DNA from 4 places in the Nocardiopsis codii genome. Region 2 is predicted to be linked to each of the others. Evidence: riboswitches for the same ligand, from Rfam matches in the RefSeq annotation. Region 2 holds a riboswitch; each other region holds the start of a gene.
The links. A riboswitch is a leader RNA that binds a small molecule or an ion and turns the genes downstream of it on or off. The one in region 2 is predicted to bind cobalamin.
Positions count from the first base shown of each region.

Region 1: another riboswitch for cobalamin. It lies ahead of Q8791_RS02830 (nitrite reductase); the one in region 2 lies ahead of metE (5-methyltetrahydropteroyltriglutamate--homocysteine S-methyltransferase).
Region 3: another riboswitch for cobalamin. It lies ahead of cobN (cobaltochelatase subunit CobN); the one in region 2 lies ahead of metE (5-methyltetrahydropteroyltriglutamate--homocysteine S-methyltransferase).
Region 4: another riboswitch for cobalamin. It lies ahead of Q8791_RS02855 (VWA domain-containing protein); the one in region 2 lies ahead of metE (5-methyltetrahydropteroyltriglutamate--homocysteine S-methyltransferase).

Region 1 is NZ_JAUZMY010000002.1:210,472-215,460, reverse strand. Features, by position in the region: gene Q8791_RS02840 (precorrin-2 C(20)-methyltransferase) at 1-247, opposite strand, end outside; gene Q8791_RS02835 (precorrin-8X methylmutase) at 244-909, opposite strand; gene Q8791_RS02830 (nitrite reductase) at 906-1,847, opposite strand; cobalamin riboswitch at 1,902-2,104, opposite strand; gene Q8791_RS02825 (PepSY domain-containing protein) at 2,325-3,047, opposite strand; gene Q8791_RS02820 (response regulator transcription factor) at 3,209-3,874, shown strand; gene Q8791_RS02815 (sensor histidine kinase) at 3,871-4,989, shown strand, end outside.
Region 2 is NZ_JAUZMY010000031.1:26,725-31,713, forward strand. Features, by position in the region: gene Q8791_RS25490 (DUF3558 domain-containing protein) at 1-293, shown strand, start outside; gene metE (5-methyltetrahydropteroyltriglutamate--homocysteine S-methyltransferase) at 390-2,681, opposite strand; cobalamin riboswitch at 2,825-3,055, opposite strand; gene Q8791_RS25500 (polysaccharide deacetylase family protein) at 3,279-4,829, shown strand.
Region 3 is NZ_JAUZMY010000002.1:227,680-232,668, forward strand. Features, by position in the region: gene cobN (cobaltochelatase subunit CobN) at 1-3,068, opposite strand, end outside; cobalamin riboswitch at 3,052-3,215, opposite strand; gene Q8791_RS02890 (ABC transporter ATP-binding protein) at 3,255-4,073, opposite strand; gene Q8791_RS02895 (FecCD family ABC transporter permease) at 4,070-4,989, opposite strand, start outside.
Region 4 is NZ_JAUZMY010000002.1:217,513-222,501, reverse strand. Features, by position in the region: gene Q8791_RS02865 (cobyrinate a,c-diamide synthase) at 1-791, opposite strand, end outside; gene cobO (cob(I)yrinic acid a,c-diamide adenosyltransferase) at 869-1,483, opposite strand; gene Q8791_RS02855 (VWA domain-containing protein) at 1,483-3,564, opposite strand; cobalamin riboswitch at 3,592-3,729, opposite strand; gene cbiE (precorrin-6y C5,15-methyltransferase (decarboxylating) subunit CbiE) at 3,786-4,989, shown strand, end outside.

The DNA.
Region 1 (4,989 bases), on a different contig from region 2:
AGTCGGCCAGCACCCCCGTGTACCCGCCCGGATGGTCGGTCGTGCCGGTGGTGACCGGGTAGGTGAGCTGTTCCTCGACCGCGGAACCCGGGATCAGCGACGCGGCGATGCGGCGGGCGTTGGAGGCCTTGCCGACTCCGGCGTGGTAGGCGACGACGTCGGCCGCGGCGATGAGCCGGGCGGCCTTGAGGGTGATCAGCTCGGGGTCGCCGGGGCCGACACCCACGCCGTGGAAACGTCCGGTCACTCCTCCTCCTTGGCGAGTGCGTTGAGAGCGGAACAGGTCATCGCGGAGCCGCCGCGGCGGCCGCGGGCGGTCACGTAGGGGATGTCGGCGCCGAACCGCTCCCCGAACTCCGTCAGCGCCTGCTTGGACTCGGCGGCCCCCACGAAACCGACGGGGCAGCCGACGATCGCGGCAGGGCGCGGCGCCCCGTCCGCCACCATCTCCATCAGGTGGAAGAGGGCGGTGGGCGCGTTGCCGACGGCGACCACGGCGCCCTCCAGGAGCGGTTCCCACAGGGACACCGCGGCGGCGCTGCGCGTGGTGCCCCACGCGGCGGCGAGGCCGGGGACGCGTTCGTCGCCCAGGAAGCAGAGCACCTCGTTGCCGCACGGAAGGCGGCTCGCGGTCACGCCGCTGGCCACCATGCGCGCGTCGCACAGGATCGGGGCCCCGGCCCGCAGGGCGGAGCGCGCCGCGGACACCAGGCCGGGGTGGACCACCAGGTCCTCGGCGAGGTCGACCTGGCCGGTGCCGTGGATCATCCGCACGGCGAGCCGCTCCGCGTCGGCGGGCAGGTGCCCGAGCTCGGCCTCCTCCCGGATGAGGGCGAAGGAGTCCGTGTAGATCGCGGGCCCGTCGTCGATGTAGTCGTAGTGCCGGTTCGGCCGTCGGGGGGCGGTCACCGCGCCTCCCCCGTTCGGGAAGCGGGGCTTCCCGGGACGAGAACGCCGCGCCAGGGCGTGACGAAGAGTTCGCCGGGCTCGGCGGCGAGCGCCTCCTCGGCGAGCGCCTCGGCGGCCGGGCGGTCCAGGCCCTCGTCGGGCACACGCACGTGCCGCGCGCCCCCGGGCAGCGGACCGTACGGCAGCGGCGGGGCGGGGGACGGAAGCCGCCGGTCCGGTACCTCCGGTCCGGTCAGCGGGGCCGGGAGCTCGGCGACGTGCCACGGCGCGGCGGGCCCCTCCCCGCTGCGCTCCAGGAACCCGTCCGCCAGGCGCAGGAGCGCGGCGGGCGCCTCGTCGATCGGCACGAGCGGACCCCAGTGCTCCCCGAACCTCAGCTGGGCGACGCTCCGGTCCAGGGCGACGATCCCCAGGTCACAGGGGTGGTCGATCAGGTCGCCGCGCCCGTCGTCCAGGACGAACAGGAAACGCCCGGGCAGGTCGGCGCGGCGCGGGACGGAGCACAGCATCGTGTCCAGCTCCGAGGCGACGGGGCGCAGGTCGGCCCGGCCCCCGCCCGGCACGGTCCCGCCGGGGTCCGCCGGGACCGCGCCCGTGCCCGTGCCCGGGGAGACCATCACGTTGCGCACGAGTTCGTGGCTGGGGGAGGGCAGCAGCCCGGTCTCCGCCAGGGCCCGGACCACCTCGGGCCCCAGGCGTCCCGCGTCCCCCGGCAGGGCGCGCAGTTGCAGGTTCGCGCGGCCGGTGACGTGGATACGACCGGTGCCGTACCGGTCGGCCACCGCGGCGAGGGCGAGCAGCGAGGAGGCGCCGATCCGGCCGCCGATGAGCCGGAGCCGGACCAGCAGGCCGTCCTCGGCGGGCCAGGGTCTCAGCACGCCGGGGCAGCGGTCGCGACGCGTGCGGCGCGTGGAAGGGGGAGAACCGGCGGGGGACATGGGCGTCCTTCTGGTCGGGGACTCGTGCGCGGAGCCCGCGGGTGACCCGGCGGACCGTGACCGCCGGTGCCAGCAGGTCTTCGGACTCGGAGTCGACCGGTGCGGAGCGCCTTCCCGGGGCGTTGCCCCAGTGGCTGTCCCGGGGAACGCTCCCCGGACGTGCCCGCCCGTCATCCTCACCGCTGCGCGTCAGTCCCGGAGTCCCACCGGGTTCCCTGCCCCACGAAGTGGAGTTCGACTGGCCCGACGAGGGTACCCGACCCTCTCCGGCCTGCTGCGGGGGGACTTCGCCCCGACGTGCCGACCCCCTGCGGCGGCCCCCTGATCCGACCGGTACCGGGTCGTGCGACCGGCCGCGCCCCCGGGGCTCCGGCACCGGACGACGGGAAAGGAGCCCCGCCCTCCCAGGAGGACGGGGCCCCGACCGTGCGGGTGGCGGGGACGGTCCGCGGAGCAGCCGCACGGGGTCCCCGGCCGTCAGTCCTCGGCGCGCACGTCGACGACCTCACCGGCCACGTCCAGGATCACCTCGTACTCCTGGCCGTCGGCGTCGAGCACCTCGGCGTCCCAGCCGTCCCAGCCGTCCTCGTCCTGGCGCTCGACCTCGACGGTGCGGGCGCCCTCGCCGACCGCCTCGGCGGCGTTCGCGGACACCGTGTCGCGGTCGGCCTCCGTCTGCCCGCCGGTGTTCTGCCAGGGCGCCGGGCCGCTGTCGGTGTCCCGGAAGGCCAGCCCGTTGACGGTGTACACGTCGGCGTCGTCGCGGTCGTCGTCGGCCTCGTAGCGCACGCCGAGCGTCACCTCGGTGCCCTCCAGCCCGCGCAGTTCGTCCAGGAGCGGCTCGACGGTGCCGTTCCCGTCGAAGTCCTCCAGCTCCGGCGCCGTGAGCAGCCACTCCTCGGGGCCGAAGTCGACCTCGACACCGGACACCGACCAGTCGTCCGTGTCGTCGCCGTCCCCGTCGGCGCGCAGCTCGCCCACGAGCTGCTCCAGACCGTCGACCGACTGCGTCGAGGTCGGGTTCTTCTCGGACGCGCTCGCCCCGTTCGCCCCGGGGGCGGAACCGGTGGTCACGCCGGTGAGCTGGATCGAGTCGACCTGCTGCTCGGGGTCGTCCACCACCAGGTAGCCGATCGTGCCGACGGCCAGCAGCCCGGCGGCCGCGGCGGAGGAGAGGATGATGACGGTCGTGCGCTGCATCGGTGTTCCCTTGCTCGAAGGTGTCTACTGCCTCCAGCATCCGACGGCGAGATGATGGCGGCCTGAAAGCCACCTGAAGAACGTCTTCATGTGGCGCTCAGGAACGGTTCAGCGGTCCCTGCCAAGGTAAGGGGGGACCACGGGGCGGAGAGGACACGGCGTTGGCGATTCTGGTGGTGGAGGACGAGGAGGGCATCGTCTCCTTCGTGCGGCGCGGACTGGAGACGGCCGGGTACCAGGTGCTCGCGGCCGGGGACGGGATCGACGGGCTGACGATGGCCCTGTCGCCCGACGTCGACCTCGTCGTCCTGGACCTCGGACTGCCCGGCATCCCCGGCGAGGAGGTGCTGCGCCGGCTGCGGCAGCGCCGCCCCTCGGTGCCGGTGATCGTGCTCACCGCCAAGGACGCCGTCAGCGACCGGGTGGCCAACCTCGACGCCGGGGCCGACGACTACATGGTCAAGCCCTTCAGCGTGAGCGAACTCCTGGCCCGGGTGCGGGCACGCCTGCGCACCGGCGGCCAGGAGCGCGGCGACGTCCTGGCGGCCGGCGGCGTCGTGCTCGACCTCGGAGCCCGCACCGCCTCGGTCGAGGGCCGCACCGTCAACCTGTCGGCCCGCGAGTTCGGCCTCCTGGAAGTGCTCATCCGCCACCCCGCACAGGTGTTCTCCCAGCCCCAGCTGCTGGACCGGGTCTGGGGATACAACTTCGACGGGGCCTCCAACGTGGTCGAGGTCTACGTCAGCCAGCTGCGCCGCAAGCTCGGCCCAGGACGCATCGAGACGGTTCGCGGAGCGGGCTACCGGCTCGCGGGCGGTGCCCGGTGAGCCTCACCGGACGCGTCGTCCTGCGGTCGCTGCTCGTCATGGCCCTCGTCATCGGCGGCGTCGCCCTCCTCACCTACGAACTCGTGCGGGTGTCGGGCCTGAACGACATCGACCGCCTCCTCCGGGAGGAGTCGGCTCTGGTCGGAGACGCCCTCGCCGAACAGGTCCCCGCCGCGGCCGGACTCGACGGGGTCCTCTCGGGCCCCGAGGCGGAGCGCGCCGCGCGGCAGGCACTCGCCGTGCGCCCCAGCGGCGCCCGACACGTGACGCTGGTGACCGCCGACGGCACGCGGCTCCAGAGCACGGGGGGACCCACGCGCGTCGCCGGGCTGATGCGCGGCGGCGACGCCCCCGACCCGGAGCCGGGGACGATCCGCACCCTCGACACCGACGCCGGACCGGTCCGGGTGCTCGACACCGCGGTCCTCGACGACGCCGGGGACGCCATCGCCGTCGTCACCGTCGTCGCCCCGCTCGACTCCACCCGGGACACGGCCGCCACGGTCCTGCTGCTCTCCGCGCTCGCCGGATCCGTCGGCGTCGTCGGGGGCGGCATCGTGCTGTGGCTGGTGGTGCGGCGGACCCTGTCGCCCGTCCGGGAGGTCTCCGAAGCGGCCAAGGCCATCTCCCCCGCGGACCTGGACACCCGCGTACCGGTGCCCTCCACCCGCGACGAGATCGCCGAACTCGCCACCGAGATCAACCAGATGCTGGTGCGCATCGAGCAGGCCGACACCAACCGGCGCCGCTACCTGGCCGCGATCTCCCACGAGGTGCGCACCCCCCTCGCCGTCGCCGAGGGGCACCTGGAGCTGCTGGGGACGGCCGACGCCGCGGTCGTGCGCGCCGAACTCGACCGCCTGCGCCGGGTCCTGGAGGACCTCATGGCCGTCGCCCGGGGCGGCGACGAGATCGACGTCCGCGTGGAGGCCGTGTTCCTGCCCGACCTGTTCCACGCCGTGCGCGCGCGCCTGGACGCCCTGCCCTACGCGGACGCGGCCACCCTGGAGGACCCGCCGCCGGACGTCCTGCTCGGCGACCAGTCGCGCCTGGAGCAGTGCCTGGCCAACCTGGTCGCGAACGTCGTCGACCACAACCCGGAGGGCACACGCGCC
Region 2 (4,989 bases):
CCGGCGAGAGCGAGTACAGCACCCTGTACGACGCCGAGAACGTGGAGGAGAGCAAGGAGGTGGAGCTCGGCGACGAGGCCCACCTCATCGTGACGAAGTACGACTTCGTCGGCGACCTCATCCCGCAGGCCGTGCTGCTGGTCCGGACCGCGAACATGAACATCCAGATCACGTACCAGCTGCACCCGTCCTTCACCGGTGACGACTCCCCCGAGGACCTGGTCCTCCCCGACAACATCGAGGAGATCATGGTCAACGCCGGCGCCGACGCGCTGGCCGTGGTCGGCACCTGACCGTCCCGCACAGACGGAGAGGGGCCGCGGCTTTCGCCGCGGCCCCTCCCCTTTTCCGCGCCTCAGTGCCCGGACGAAGGGCCCTGGGGGACTCCGCTAGCGGGCGCCGGGCAGGTCGGCGCGCACCCGGCGGGCCGCCTCCACCATGTTGCGCAGGGCCTGCTCCGCCTCGGCGTAGCCGCGCGTCTTCAGGCCGCAGTCGGGGTTGACCCACAGGTTGCCGGCGTCGATGTGCGCGGCGGCCAGCCGCAGCGAGCCCTCGATCTCCTCCACCGACGGCACACGCGGGGAGTGGATGTCGTACACGCCGGGACCGATCCCCCGCTTGTAGCCGCGGCGGCCCAGGTCCTCCACCAGCTCCATGCGGGAACGGGCGGCCTCGACGCTGGTCACGTCGGCGTCCAGCGCCTCGATCCCCCCGACGATCAGCCCGAACTCCGAGTAGCACATGTGCGTGTGGATCGTCGTGGACGGCGACACACCGGACGTGGCCAGACGGAAGGAGTTCACCGCCCAGTCCAGGTACGCGCCGCGCTGCTCCTCACGCAGCGGCAGCAGCTCGCGCAGGGCGGCCTCGTCCACCTGGATGTGGCGGATACCGGCGCGCTCCAGGTCGGCGACCTCGTCGCGCAGGGCCAGGCCCACCTGGCGGGCGGTCTCCCCGAGCGGCTGGTCGGTGCGCACGAACGACCAGGCGAGCATGGTCACGGGGCCGGTCAGCATGCCCTTGACCGGCTTGTCGGTGCGCGACTGGGCGTAGGTGATCCACTCGACGGTCATCGGCTCGGGGCGCGAGACGTCGCCGAACAGGATCGGCGGACGCACGCACCGCGAACCGTAGGACTGCACCCAGCCGTTCTCGGTGGTGGCGTAGCCCTCCAACTGCTCGGCGAAGTACTGGACCATGTCGTTGCGCTCGGGCTCGCCGTGCACGAGCACGTCGAGGCCGATCTCCTCCTGGAGCGCGATGACCCGGTCGATCTCCTCACGGAGGATCTGCTTGTAGGCGTCCTCCGCCAGTTCGCCCCGCCGGTGGGCGGCGCGGGCGCGGCGCAGCTCGCCGGTCTGCGGGAACGAACCGATGGTGGTCGTGGTCAGCGGGGTGTCCGCGGGGGTGCCGCGGTCCTGGGGACGCTCGTAGGCGTCGGGGCCCAGGGCGTCCAGCCGGGCGCGCACGCGCGCGTCGGTGAAGGCGGGGTTTCCGCCGGCGCCGCCGCCCGCGTACTCGGCCTCCGCCCCCTCGGAGAGGACGCGGCCGAGAAGGGCCGTCTCCTCAGCCTTCTGCTTGGCGAAGGCCAGGGCCTCGCGCAGCTCGGGGGCGAGGGAGGTCTCCGCGTCCAGGTCGATCGGCACGTGCAGGAGCGAGCAGGACGTGCTCACGGTGAGCTCGTCCGTGAGGGCGAGCAGGGTGCCGAGAGTGGCCACGGCGGCCGGGATGTCGGTGCGCCAGACGTTGCGGCCGTCCACCACGCCGGCGACCAGGCGGGTGCCGCCCAGCCCGGAGACCTTCACCAGGTCGTCGATGCCCTCGCCGCCGGTCACCAGGTCCAGGCCGACGGCCTCGACCGGGGAGTCCTTGAGCACGCGCAGGGCGGCGGCTCCGATGGAGCCGAAGTAGGTCGAGACCAGGAGCGAGGGGCGTTCGGTGAGGGCGCCCAGTCGCTGGTAGGAGCGCTCCAGGAGACCGACCGCGGCGCGGCCCTCGTCGGTGGCCAGGATCGGCTCGTCCAGCTGCACCTCGGTGGCGCCCGCGGCAGCGAGGTCCGCGAGGAGCTGCGCGTAGGCGTCCAGGAGCTGGTCGAGCAGCTCGACGGGGCTCCAGCCCTCAGGCGCGTCGTCGGCGGCCTTGGCCAGCAGGAGGAAGGTCAGCGGGCCGACCAGGACCGGACGCGTCCGGAAGCCGGCCTCGGAGGCCTCGCGGAACTCGGCGACGGGCTTGTCGCCGACCAGGCGGGGACGCGTGCTCGGCGACAGCTCGGGGACCAGGTAGTGGTAGTTGGTGTCGAACCACTTGGTCATCTCCAGCGGCGGAGCGCCCTGCTCGCCGCGGGCGAGCGCGAAGTAGCGGCGCAGCTCCTCGTCGCGGTCGCCCGCGGCTGCCGGGGAGGTGAACCGTGAGGGCACCAGGTCGAACAGGACAGCGGTGTCCAGGACGTGGTCGTAGTAGGAGAACGTGTTGGACGGGATGTCGTCGACGCCCGCCTCGCGCAGCTGGGCGTAGACGCCCCTGCGCAGGTCGGCGGCGACGCCGTCCAGTTCGTCCGCGGTCGTCCCGCCCTTCCAGTACGACTCGCTGGCGCGCTTGAGTTCGCGGTGGGGACCGATCCTCGGGTAACCGTGCACGGTGGAGCGCACGGAGGGCCGGGAGGCCCCGGGGGTGTCGGACATGAGCTTCTCTCCCTCGTCGAAAGCCGGGTACCGGCCACGAGGCGAGCGAGGACGCGGGCATGCCGGAGACCACGCCGCGGGCGTGTGCACCTGCCTCCCGCTCCTCGGCCCTCCCTCGGGGCACGGGACCACCGGCGGCACGGGTGCGACGCCGGGTGGAGGCAGGTCTTCGGACTCGAGGGCGCGGACGGTGCGGACACCGTCCTCCTACTGGCCGCCGCTTCCCGGTTTCCGACATTACCGATCGGATTTCCAGTGCTTATGGCGACGTTCGTTCCCTCATACCGCTGCGGGGCAGTCCCGGAGTCGCACCGGGTTCCCTCTTGCGACACACCCCTCCCCTTCCGGGCGCGGCCCGGACTCTGGGGTGGAACATGTACCTTCCACGCCTGCAAGTATAGGGAGCGCCCTCTCCGCCCCTGTACCCGGCGTGCATCCCCGTGCCCGGCCCGGAAACAGTGCGAACCCCTGTTGTGCGGTCGGCGTCACACCCGAAATGAAGCGTTACGCGGCGGAGCCCTCTCCCGCGCTCCCCGCGAACGTTCGTCTGTAGATGAACGTGGAGAACCCCTGGTGAACAAGCAGTCCCATCCGACCATGGCCCCCGATCGCCCCCTCTTCACGATCGCGGTCGCGCTGGCGGTCGTCGCGGGGCTGGTCTGGTCGGCCGTCGTCCCACCCGGTGTCATCACCCCCGAACACATGGGGGACGCCCGCCCCGCGGCGGACGGCGGACCCGACGAGCACCTGCCCGCGACCGGTGAACCCGACGGGCTGACCGTGGTGGACCCCGGTGACGTGGTGGACCTGACGGAGTCCTCCCTCGCCCGCGAGGGCGGGGTGGCGACGGAGGTCGCCTACCCGGTCCTCCCCAACGCCGAACCGCTGAGCGGCTTCCTGGACCGCGAACTCTCCGCGGAGGTGGACGCCTTCGAGGCGGCCAACCCCGGCGCGGTCTCCTTCGAGTCCGCGTGGAACCTGACGGCGGCCAACGACGACCTCGTCGGCGTCCGGGTGACCCGCGAGGAGACCGACTCCGAGGGGACCCGTGAGGCGTACACCACCTACTGGTACGACGCCCTGACCGGCACGGCCCACCCCTCCACCGCCCTGGTCGCGGGACAGGAGGAGCTGGAGGAGCTGAACGGCCTGGTGCGGGACGCCCTCCCGGACACCGCCGCCCCCGACGCCGTCCACCCCATCGGCTCGCTGTACGACTCCGTGGGGTTCAACCCCGACGGCGACCTCGTCGTGGAGTTCGACGCCGGGCAGGTCGCCCCCGTCGGCGAGGGCCGGACCCACGCGGTCATCGACGCCTCGGAGTCCGGCCCCCTCCTGTCCGACCTGGGCGAGCGCGCGTCGCACGCCGCGACCCGGGGAGTCCGCGACTTCGCCATCGCCGATCCGCCCGAGGCGGCCGGGGACAGCCGGGAGCAGACCCCGCCCGGGACGGTGCCGCCCGTGGACGAGGACATCGACTGCTCCGCCCCCGGCGCCAAGTGCGTGGCCCTGACCTACGACGACGGCCCGGGCGGGCGCACCCCCGAACTGCTGGACATGCTCGCCGAGTACGACGCCCGCGCCACGTTCTTCGTCACCGGCCACCCGGTGATGGAGGATCCGCGCACCGTGAGGCGCACCTACGCGGAGGGCCACGAACTGGCCAACCACACCCTCACCCACCCCGACCTGGCAGGGCTGGGCGCGGGCGGGATCCGCTCGAACCTCGGCACCGTCCAGGCCCTGGTGTACCGCGAGACCGGGTACACCATGGACCTCATGAGGCCCCCCTACGGGTCCACCGACGACGGGGTCACGGCGGTGACCGCGGACATGGGACTGGCCCAGATCCTGTGGAGCATCGACACCAACGACTGGAAGGACCGCAAGGCGTCCGTGGTCGCCGACCGGGCCGTGGACGGCGCCTCCCCCGGAGCGATCATCCTCATGCACGACATCCACGACACGACGGTCGACGCCTCCCGCACGATCATCCGCGAACTCGACGCGCACGGGTACACGATGGTCACCGTCTCCCAGCTCCTCGGCACGACGACGCCGGGCGAGACCTACGTCGACGGGGCCCCCGAGCCGCCCGCCGCGACGGACGGGGAGGACGACGGGGAACCCGGCGACGAAGCGGTCTGAGCCCGCGCCGGGCCTCCCGGGCGGCCCGGCGCCGCGGGGCGCAACGGTCGTCCCGGGACACTTCGGGCGGGTGCGCGTCGAGTGCGGACCATGACCCGCCCTGTGGCGGTGACCACATGTGGTCACCGCCACAGGTGTGCGGACGGCGTCCCCTATGTTG
Region 3 (4,989 bases), on a different contig from region 2:
ATGTTCTTCGCCGCGACCTTGATCCGGCGGTAGTTGGCCCGCATGTCGTCGGCTGCGGGCGCACCGTCGAGGTCGCGACCGTACGCGAAACCGCCCCAGGCCGTGTAGACCTCGGCGAGGTCGCGGTCGTCGCGCCAGTTGCCGGACTCCACGACCTGGAGGATGCCCGCACCGTAGGAGCCCGGGGCGGAGCCGAAGATCCGGGTGGTGGCGCGGCGCAGGTCGCCGTGCCCGGCCAGGTCGGCGTTCGTGTGGGCGCGCACGTAGTTCTGCTCCTCCGGCTCGTCGAGTCCGGCGACGAGGCCGACCGCGTCGTCCAGCATCGCGACCACATGGGGGAACGCGTCGCGGAAGAAGCCGGAGATGCGCACCGTGACGTCGATGCGCGGGCGTCCCAGCTCTTCCAACGGCACGACGTGGAGCCGGCCGACCCTGCGGGAGGCCTCGTCCCACTCGGGGCGGACTCCGAGCAGGGCCAGCACCTCGGCGATGTCGTCGCCGGAGGTGCGCATCGCGGAGGTGCCCCACACGGACAGGCCGACCGACTCCGGGTAGGCGCCGGTCTCGTCCAGGTGGCGGCGCAGCAGGGACTCGGCCATGGCCTGGCCGGTCTGCCAGGCGAGCCGGGAGGGGACCGCGCGCGGGTCGACCGTGTAGAAGTTGCGGCCGGTCGGCAGCACGTTGACCAGTCCCCGCAGCGGGGAGCCGGACGGGCCCGCCGGGACGAAACCGCCGTTCAGGGCGTGCAGGACGTGGTCGATCTCGTCGGTGGTGCGGGCCAGCCGGGGCACCACCTGCTCGGCGGCGAACTCCAGGACGCGGCGCACCGCGGGGTCGTCGTGCAGGTCCTGCGCGGCGGCCGGGTCCCACCCGGCGGCCTCCATCCGCTCGACGAGGCCGCGAGCCAGCGCCTCGACCGCGTCGACCTCGTGGGTGGGCGCGTCCTCCTTCAGTCCGAGGGCGGCCCGCAGGCCGGGCACCGCACCGCCGACGCCTCCCCAGACCTGGGCGGCGCGGAGCACGGACAGGACCAGGTTCACCCTGGCCACGCCCTGCGGCGCCGCCCCCAGCACGTGCAGGCCGTCGCGGATCTGGGTGTCCTTGATCTCGCACAGCCAGCCGTCGACGTGCAGCAGGAAGTCGTCGAACTCCTCGTCGTCGGGCCGCTCGTCCAGACCGAGGTCGCGGTGCATCTCGGCGGCGCGCATCAGGGCCCAGATCTCGCCGCGGACCGCGGGCAGCTTGGCCGGGTCCATCGCCGCGATGTTGGCGTGCTCGTCCAGGAGCTGCTCCAGGCGCGCGATGTCGCCGTAGCTCTCCGCCCGGGCCATCGGGGGGATGAGGTGGTCGACGACCGTGGCGTGGGCGCGGCGTTTGGCCTGGGCCCCTTCGCCCGGGTCGTTGACCAGGAACGGGTAGATCAGCGGGAGGTCGCCCAGGGCCGCGTCGGTGGCGCAGGCGGCGGAGAGCGCGGCGTTCTTCCCGGGCAGCCACTCCAGGGAGCCGTGCTTGCCCAGGTGCACGACGGCGTGCGCCCCGAACCCGTGCTCCAGCCAGCGGTAGGCCGCCAGGTAGTGGTGGCTGGGGGCCAGGTCGGGGTCGTGGTAGATCGCGATCGGGTTCTCGCCGAACCCGCGCGGGGGCTGGACGAGCACGACGACGTTGCCCGCCCGGAGGGCGGCCAGCACGAGTTCGCCCTGGTCGTTGACGTAGAGCTTGCCGGGCGCGGCGCCCCACGCCTCGGCCATCGCCTCCTTCAGGGCCGGGTCCAGGTCGCGGGTCCAGGCGGCGTACTGCTCGGGGGTGATGCGGACGTGGGCCTCGGTGAGCTGGACGGAGGTCAGCCAGTCCTCGTCCTGGCCGCCCGCCTCGATCAGGGCGTGGATCAGGGCGTCGCCCGCCTCCGTCTCGTCGGGCAGGTCCAACCCGGGCAGGGCGCCGGGGTCGCCCAGGTCGTAGCCCTCCCGGCGCAGGCGACGCAGCAGGCGCACCAGGGAGCGGGGGGTGTCGAGCCCGACGGCGTTGCCGATGCGCGCGTGCTTGGTGGGGTAGGCGGACAGGACCACGGCGATCCGCTTCTCGGCGGGCGGCACGTACCGGAGCCGGGCGTGGGCGGCGGCGGTTCCGGCCAGCCGTGTGCAGCGCTCGGGGTCGGCGACGTAGCGGGGCAGCCCGTCGCTGTCGATCTCCTTGAAGGAGAACGGCACCGTGATGATGCGGCCGTCGAACTCGGGGATGGCGATCTGGGTGGCCGAGTCGAGCGGGGTGACCCCGTCGTCGGACCCCTCCCAGTCCGCGCGCGAACTGGTCAGGCACAGGCCCTGGAGGACGGGGATGTCCAGGGCGGCCATGCGCTCCACGTCCCAGGCCTCGTCGCCGCCCGCGCTCGCGGACGCGGGCACGCTGCCGCCCGCCGCGAGGACCGTGACCACCAGGGCGTCGAGGCCGCCGAGCGCCTCGTAGAGGTCGTCGGGGGCCGAGCGCAGCGACCCGGCGAAGACGGGGACGCCCACGGCCCGGCCTGTCGCGTCGACGGCGTCGGCGAGGGCGTGGGCGAACGCGGTGTTGCCGCCCGCCTCGTGGGCCCGGTAGTAGAGGACGCCCACCTTGGGGAGGGCCGGGTCGTGCGGCCGCTCGCGCTCGGCGAAGCCCCACGGCGGGAGCGCCGACGGGGGCTCGAAGCCCTCTCCGGTCAGCAGCACGGTGTCCGACAGGAAGGCGTGCAGGCGGCCGAGGTTGGCCGGTCCGCCCTCGGCGAGGTAGCGGTGGGCCTCGGTCGCCACCCCGATGGGCACGGTGGAGTGCTCCATGAGCTCGGCGCTGGGATGCTGCTCGCCGCTGAGCACCACCAGGGGCGTGCCCCGTTCGCGGACGGCGGCCAGGCCGGGCCAGAGGTCGTGCGAGGAGCCCAGCAGGCGCACCACCACGAGGTCGGCGCGCTCGACGGCTCCGGTGAGTTCGGCGTCGGAGGTGCGGGACGGGTTGGCCCACAGGTAGGCGGCGCCGCTGGCCCTCGCGGACAGCAGGTCGGTGTCGGACGTGGACAGCAGAGCGATCCGGACCGTCATGGCCGGACTCCTCCCTCGGGGTTCTCGCCCCATCGGCGGTCGGACTGCCCGGGCCAGTGTCTGGCTGCACCCCTGAACGGGGTGTCACAGTGGCGGAACCGCCCCGGAATCGCACCGGGTTCCTGTACCACGAGCAAAGGATTCACACTGTAGCCGGGAGGGCCGTCCCCGGTCCCGGCGGGGACGTCAGGAGCGGCGGGCCCCCTCCTCGGGGACGGCGCCCCGGCGCAGGAAGCGGACCACGGGGCCGTCGGTCCCCGGGGTGACCTCCGCCGGGACCCCGTACACCTCGGCGATGAGGGCGGAGGTCAGGACCCGGGAGGGCGTCCCCTCGGCGACCGCCCGGCCTCCCTGGAGGACGATCAGGCGGTCGCAGTACATTGCCGCCAGGTTGAGGTCGTGCAGGGCGATCACAGTGGTCACCGGCAGGCCCGTGACCAGCTCCAGCAGGTCGAGCTGGTACTGGATGTCGAGGTGGTTGGTGGGTTCGTCGAGCAGGAGCTCCCCGGGTTCCTGGGCCAGGGCCCGGGCGATCTGGGCGCGCTGGCGCTCGCCGCCGGACAGGGTGTGCCAGGATTGTTCGGCCCGGTCCGCCAGCCCGGTGCGTTCGAGCGCCCGCGCGACGGCCTCCAGGTCGGCCGGGGCCATGGGCGTCCAGGGCCGGCGGTGCGGGATGCGTCCCAGGGCCACCACCTCGCGGACCGTCAACTCGGTCTGGGTGTGCGCCTGCTGCTGGACGGTGGCCACGCGCCGTGCCACGGCCCGGCGGCCGACCCGGTTCAGCGGCCGTCCGTCCAGGGTGACCACGCCGGCGGAGGGTCCGAGCACCCCGGCGAGCAGCCTCAGCAGGGTGGACTTGCCCGACCCGTTGGGGCCGAGCAGGCCGACGGTCTCCCCCGGCCGGGGCGCGAGGGTGACACCGTCGACCACGAGCCGGCCGCCGAGCCCGAGGCTGACCCGGTCGGCGCGCAGCCCCTCCACCGGGGCCCGGACGGAGTCGTTCACGTCTTCCTCCTCACGCGGTACAGCACGGCGACGAAGGCGGGCACCCCGATGAGGGAGGTGACCACCCCCACCGGGATCTCCTGCGGGTCCAGCGCGGTCCGGGCGACCGTGTCCACCCACACCAGGAAGACCGCCCCCGCCAGGGCGGTGACCGGCAGCAGCCGGGCGTGGGAGGAACCGGTGAGGGCCCGTGCGGCGTGCGGCAGGACCAGCCCCACGAAGCCGATCGCGCCCGCGGAGCTGACCAGCACCGCGGTGAGCAGCGCGGTGACGCTCAGCATCAGTACGCGGGTCCGGCCCACCTGGACGCCCAGGTTCGCCGCGGCCTCCTCGCCGAAGGCGAAGGCGTCCAGGGTGGTGGTGTTGGCGAGGCAGACGGCGAGCACGAGGCACAGCACCGCGGTGCACAGGAGCACATCGGTCCATCCGGCGCCGCTGAGGGAGCCCAGCAGCCAGAACAGCACCGCTCGCGTGGTGTCGGCGTTCGCCGAGGTCAGCACGATGAACGAGGTCAGTGCCGAGAACAGCTGCATGGCCGCGACCCCGGACAGAACGACGCGGTCCATGCTCCCGCCGAGGCTGTGGCTGAGCAGCATCACCATGCCGAAGGAGAGCAGCGCGCCCGCGAAGGCCCCCGCCGGGAGCGAGACCGCTCCGACGCCCCAGCCGAGCACGGTCACGACGACCGCCCCGGTGGAGGCGCCGGAGGAGACCCCGAGCACGAAGGGGTCCGCCAGCGGGTTGCGGAGCAGGGACTGCATCACCGCGCCGCACACGGCCAGGCCGGCCCCGCAGACCGCGGCGAGCAGGGTGCGGGGCATGCGCAGGTTCCACACGATGCCCTCGCGCAACGGCGTCAGAGGGCTCACGCCCCACCCGAACCGGGCGGCGGCCGACCTCCAGACCTCGGCCGGGG
Region 4 (4,989 bases), on a different contig from region 2:
AGCAGCTCCTCGGTCTCGGTGTAGCGGAAGGTGAAGGTCCGGCCCCCGGCCACCGCGACCACCGGGCGCGGGCCCGTGCCCGGGGCCGCCGCCTCCGCGGCCGGGTCCCAGGGGCGGGCGTCCAGCGCGGGCGCGGAGCGGGCCGCCTCCAGCAGGGCGTCCAGGTCGACATGGCCCGCGATGTGCTCGCCGAGCCGCTCGACCACCCGTGCCGAGTCCTCCCGCTCCGACGCCGGGACGAGTCCGAGGTGGCGGGAGGGGCTGGTGATCCGCTCGTCGCGGGGGACCACGCCGAGGACGGGCGGGCCGACCGCGCGGGTGATCTCGGCGACGTTGCGCGCCGAACCGGCCTTGTTGAGGATCACCCCGACGACCTCGACCGCCGGGTCGTAGGCGGCCATGCCCGCCACCAGCGCCCCCACCGACCGGGACATGCGGGACACGTCCACGACCAGCACCACCGGAGTGCGGGTCAGGGCCGCGACGTGCGCGGAGGAGGCGAAGCCGTCGGCGCCGATCCGCCCGTCGTGCAGGCCCATCACCCCCTCGACGACGGCCGCGTCCGCGCCCCGGGCCCCGTGCAGGAGCAGCGGCGCCACCCGCTCCTCGCCGACGAGGTGGGGGTCGAGGTTGCGGCCGGGGCGGCCGGTGGCCAGGGCGTGGTACCCGGGGTCGATGTAGTCCGGGCCGACCTTGTGGCCGCTGACGGAGAGCCCGGCGTCGCGGAGCGCGGCCATCAGCCCGGCGGCGACCGTGGTCTTGCCCTGCCCGGTCATGGGCGCGGCGACCATCAGCCTCGGCAGGGCCGTCGGCCGTGCCGGGGAGGCCGCCCCCTGCGACCCCGCCGGTTCCGGGGCCGCGGGGGGCCTCACCACTCGATCCCCCGCTGGCCCTTGCGGCCCGCGTCCATCGGGTGCTTGACCTTGGCCATCTCGGTGACCAGGTCCGCCGCCTCCAGGAGTTCGGGGGCGGCGCGGCGGCCCGTGATGATCACGTGCTGGCGGCCCGGACGGTCGCGCAGGGCGGCCACGACGTCCTCGACGTCGACCCAGCCCCAGTTGATCGGGTAGGTGAACTCGTCGAGGATGAGCAGGTCGTGCGTCTGCTCGGCGAGCCTGCGCCTGATCTCCGCCCAGCCCTCGGCCGCGTCCGCGGCGTGGTCCTCGGCGCTGCCCCGGCGGCGGCTCCAGGACCAGCCCGAGCCCATCTTGTGCCACTCCACGGGGCCGCCCTCGCCGGTCTCCTCGTGGAGCCTCCCCAGGCGTTCGAGCACGGTCTGCTCGCCGATGCGCCACTTCGCCGACTTCACGAACTGGAACACGCCGATCCGCCAGCCCTGGTTCCAGCCGCGCAGCGCGAGCCCGAACGCGGCGGTCGACTTGCCCTTGCCGTCCCCGGTGTGGACGGCGAGCACCGGCTGGTTGCGGCGCTGGCGGGTGGTGAGCCCGTCGTCGGGGACGACGGACGGTATGCCCTGGGGCATCAGGCGGCCCTCTCTCTCACGGCGTTTCCCAGCGCGTCAGCGCTGACCTCGTCCACGGGCAGGTGTTCGGCGCCCATCCGGGCGGCGAGGGCGGCGGCCAGGCCCAGGCGCAGCGGGCCGGACTCGCCGTCCACGACGACGGTGGCCACGCCCAGGCCGGCGACGTGGTCGGCGGCCTCCAGCGAGCGGCCGACCGCACCCCGGCCGCCGGTGGCCCGGCCGTCGGTCACCAGGACGAGCAGCGGACGCTGCCTCGGGTCGCGCAGGCGCTCGCGCCGCAGGACCCGGGCGGCCTCCAGCAGGCCCTCGGCGAGCGGGGTGCGCCCCCCGGCGGGCAGTTCGTCCAGGCGGGCGGCGGCGGTGTCCACCGAACGGGTCGGGGGCAGCACCAGCTCGGCCCTCGCGCCCCGGAAGGTCACGAGGCCGACCTTGTCGCGGCGCCGGTAGGCGTCCAGGAGCAGCGACAGGATGGCGGTCTTGACCTCGCCCATGCGCTTGCGCGCCGCCATGGAACCGGAGGCGTCGACGCAGAACAGCACCAGGTTGCTCTCCTGGCCCTCGCGCACCGCGACGCGCAGGTCGCGGGGGAGCAGGCCGATCCGGCCGCCGCCGTGCGGGCGGGAGGCCGCGGCCTTGACGGTCTCGACCAGGTGGAGCGAACCGCCTGAGCCCCCGCCGGGCGGTTCGGCCCCGATCCGGCGGCCCCGCGCGCCGACCGCGCGACTGCGCCGACCGTCGGCGCCGACCCCCGTGCCCCGCGCGGTGAAGGTCCGGGGGCGGTACGGGGCGCCCGCCCCGACCGTGGTGCCGGGCCGGGGCCCGGCCCCGCCCCCCTCCGGCTCCTCCGCCTCCTGGGAGGCCTCCGGTTCGCGGAAGCCCTCCGGATCCCGGGGCGGCGCGGTGGACTGCTCCGGTCCGTCCGCGCCGGTGTCCGGGGAGGGGTCCCCCTCCGGACCGGCGGTGTCGGGTGCGCCGCCCCCGTCGGGGCCGGCGGGGTCACCGGAGCCGTCGGAGCCTTCCGGCGGTCCTGGGTCGTCCGGGGGCGGCTCCTCGTCCCCCAGGACGCGGTCCAGGAGGTCCTCGTCGAGCCCCGGCGCGTCGAAGGGGTTGCGCCGGCGCCGGTGCGGCAGGGCCAGCAGGGCCGCGCGGCGGATGTCGGCCAGGGAGACCGAGGTCCGGCCCTCCCAGGCGGCGTGCGCCAGAGCCGTGCGCGCGGTCACGATGTCGGCGCGCAGGCCGTCGACCTCGAACGCCGCGCACACCTGCGCGATCTTCAGCAGCGCGGCGTCGGACAGCCGTGCGCGCCCGACGGTCTCACGGGCCGCGGCGATGCGCGCGGCGAGGGCCTTCTCGGCCAGGTCGTACCGGTCGGAGAAGGCGTCGGCGTCGGCGTCGTAGGCCATACGCCTGCGGACCACCTCCACGCGTGCGGCGGGGTCGGAGGGCGCGGCGACCTCGACGGTCAGCCCGAACCGGTCCAGGAGCTGCGGGCGCAGCTCGCCCTCCTCGGGGTTCATCGTCCCGATGAGCAGGAACCTCGCGGCGTGCTCCACGGAGAACCCGTCGCGCTCCACGGTCACCCGGCCGGTCGCGGCGGCGTCCAGGAGGAGGTCGACCAGGTGGTCGTGGAGCAGGTTGACCTCGTCCACGTACAGGAGGCCGCGGTGGCTGCGCGCCAGCAGCCCGGGCTCGTAGGCGACCCGGCCGTGCGTGAGCGCCTGCTCCAGGTGCAGCGAACCCAGGACGCGGTCCTCGGTGGCGCCCACCGGGAGCTCGACCAGGCGCACCGGGCGGCTCTCCACGGCCGTGCCGGGCGGGAAGGGGCCGTCCGGCGACTCCTGCGCGGTGTCGGCGGGGTCGACGGAGAAGCGGTCCCCCCGGTAGACCTCGACCGGGGGCAGGAGGGGGGCCAGGGCCCGCACCGCGGTGGACTTGGCGGTGCCCTTCTGGCCGCGGACCAGGACGCCGCCGATCTCCGGGGAGACGCTGGCCAGGACCAGGGCCAGGCCCAGGTCGTCGAGCGGTTCGGCGTCGCAGCCGACGATCGCCGAGAAGGGATAGTGGGACGTCCGCAATGGCATGTGAGGCTCCCGCTCGTTTCGCCATCGGTCATGGGCGGGTGCGGGGCCGGTCTTCGGACTTACCGAGTCCTCCTGTCACGGAGGCTCGGCTCACCGCAGCGGGCCTGTGCCGGAGTCTCACCGGGCTTCCCAGATTCTCCCCGGACGCCGTCCCCACCGTTTCCGATGGCTGGGCCGCCGGGGCACCTCACACCTTCGGCCGCCACGATAGCGTCCTGCCCATGAAGGTCGAGATGTCCCCTCCCCGAATCACCGTCGTCGGCATCGGCGCCGACGGATGGTCAGGCGTGCCCGAGAGGCTGCGAGGGCTGGTCCTGGCGGCCGACACGGTGCTGGGCGGGCGCAGGCACCTCGCCATGCTGCCGCAGGCCCCGACCCAGCGGCGCCTGGTCTGGCCCTCCCCGCTGCGCGAGGGCCTGCCGGACCTGCTCGCCTCCCTCGGGGACCGCGGCGCCGTCGCGCTGGCCTCCGGCGACCCGCTGGTGTCGGGCATCGGCAGCACGCTGATCGAACTGCTCGGAGCGGACGCGGTGCGCGTGGAACCGGCCGTCTCCTCGGTCGCCCTGGCCCGCGCCCGGATGGGGTGGGCGGCGGAGGGGTGCGCGGTGCTGTCCCTGGTGGGGCGCGATCCGCACCTGCTGATGCGCGGCTTGGCCCCCGGCCGCCGTGTCCTGGTGCTCTCCCCGGGCGCCGCCACCCCCGGGACGGTCGCCGCCCTGCTGGTCGGCGCGGGCTACGGCGGCAGCCGGATGACCGTCCTCGGCGACCTGGGGGCGGACGCGGAGTCGCGGCTGGAGGGCACGGCGCACGACTGGCTCGGGGCCCCTCCGGAGGAGGCCCCCCAACTGCACGTGCTGGCGTTGGAGCTCTCAGGGCCGCCGGGCTGCGGGCTGGTCGCCGGGCTGCCCGACGACGCGTTCGAGCACGACGGCCAGCTCACCAAGCGGGACCTGCGCGCCTCGGCGCTCGCCCGGCTGGCGCCCTCCCCCGGCCGGCACCTGTGGGACGTCGGCGCGGGCGCGGGCTCGGTCGCCGTCGAGTGGATGCGCGCCCACCCCTCGTGCACGGCCACGGCGGTGGAGGCCGACACCGGGCGCGCCGCGCGGATCGGCCGCAACGCGGACCGGCTCGGCGTCCCGGGCCTGCGCGTGGTCGCCGGCCGTGCGCCGGACGCTCTGAAGGGGCTGGACCCTCCCGACGCGGTCTTCGTCGGCGGCGGCGCGACCCTGCCGGGCGTGCTCGACACCTGCCTGGACGCGCTGGGACCGGGCGGACGGCTCGTGGTGCACGGTGTGACGCTGGAGACCGAGGGGCTGCTCGCGGAGGCCCACCGGCGCCACGGCGGGGAGCTGACCCGCATCGCGGTGGAGACCGCCGCGCCCATCGGCGCGTTCACCGGATGGACCCCCGCCCGCACCGTCACCC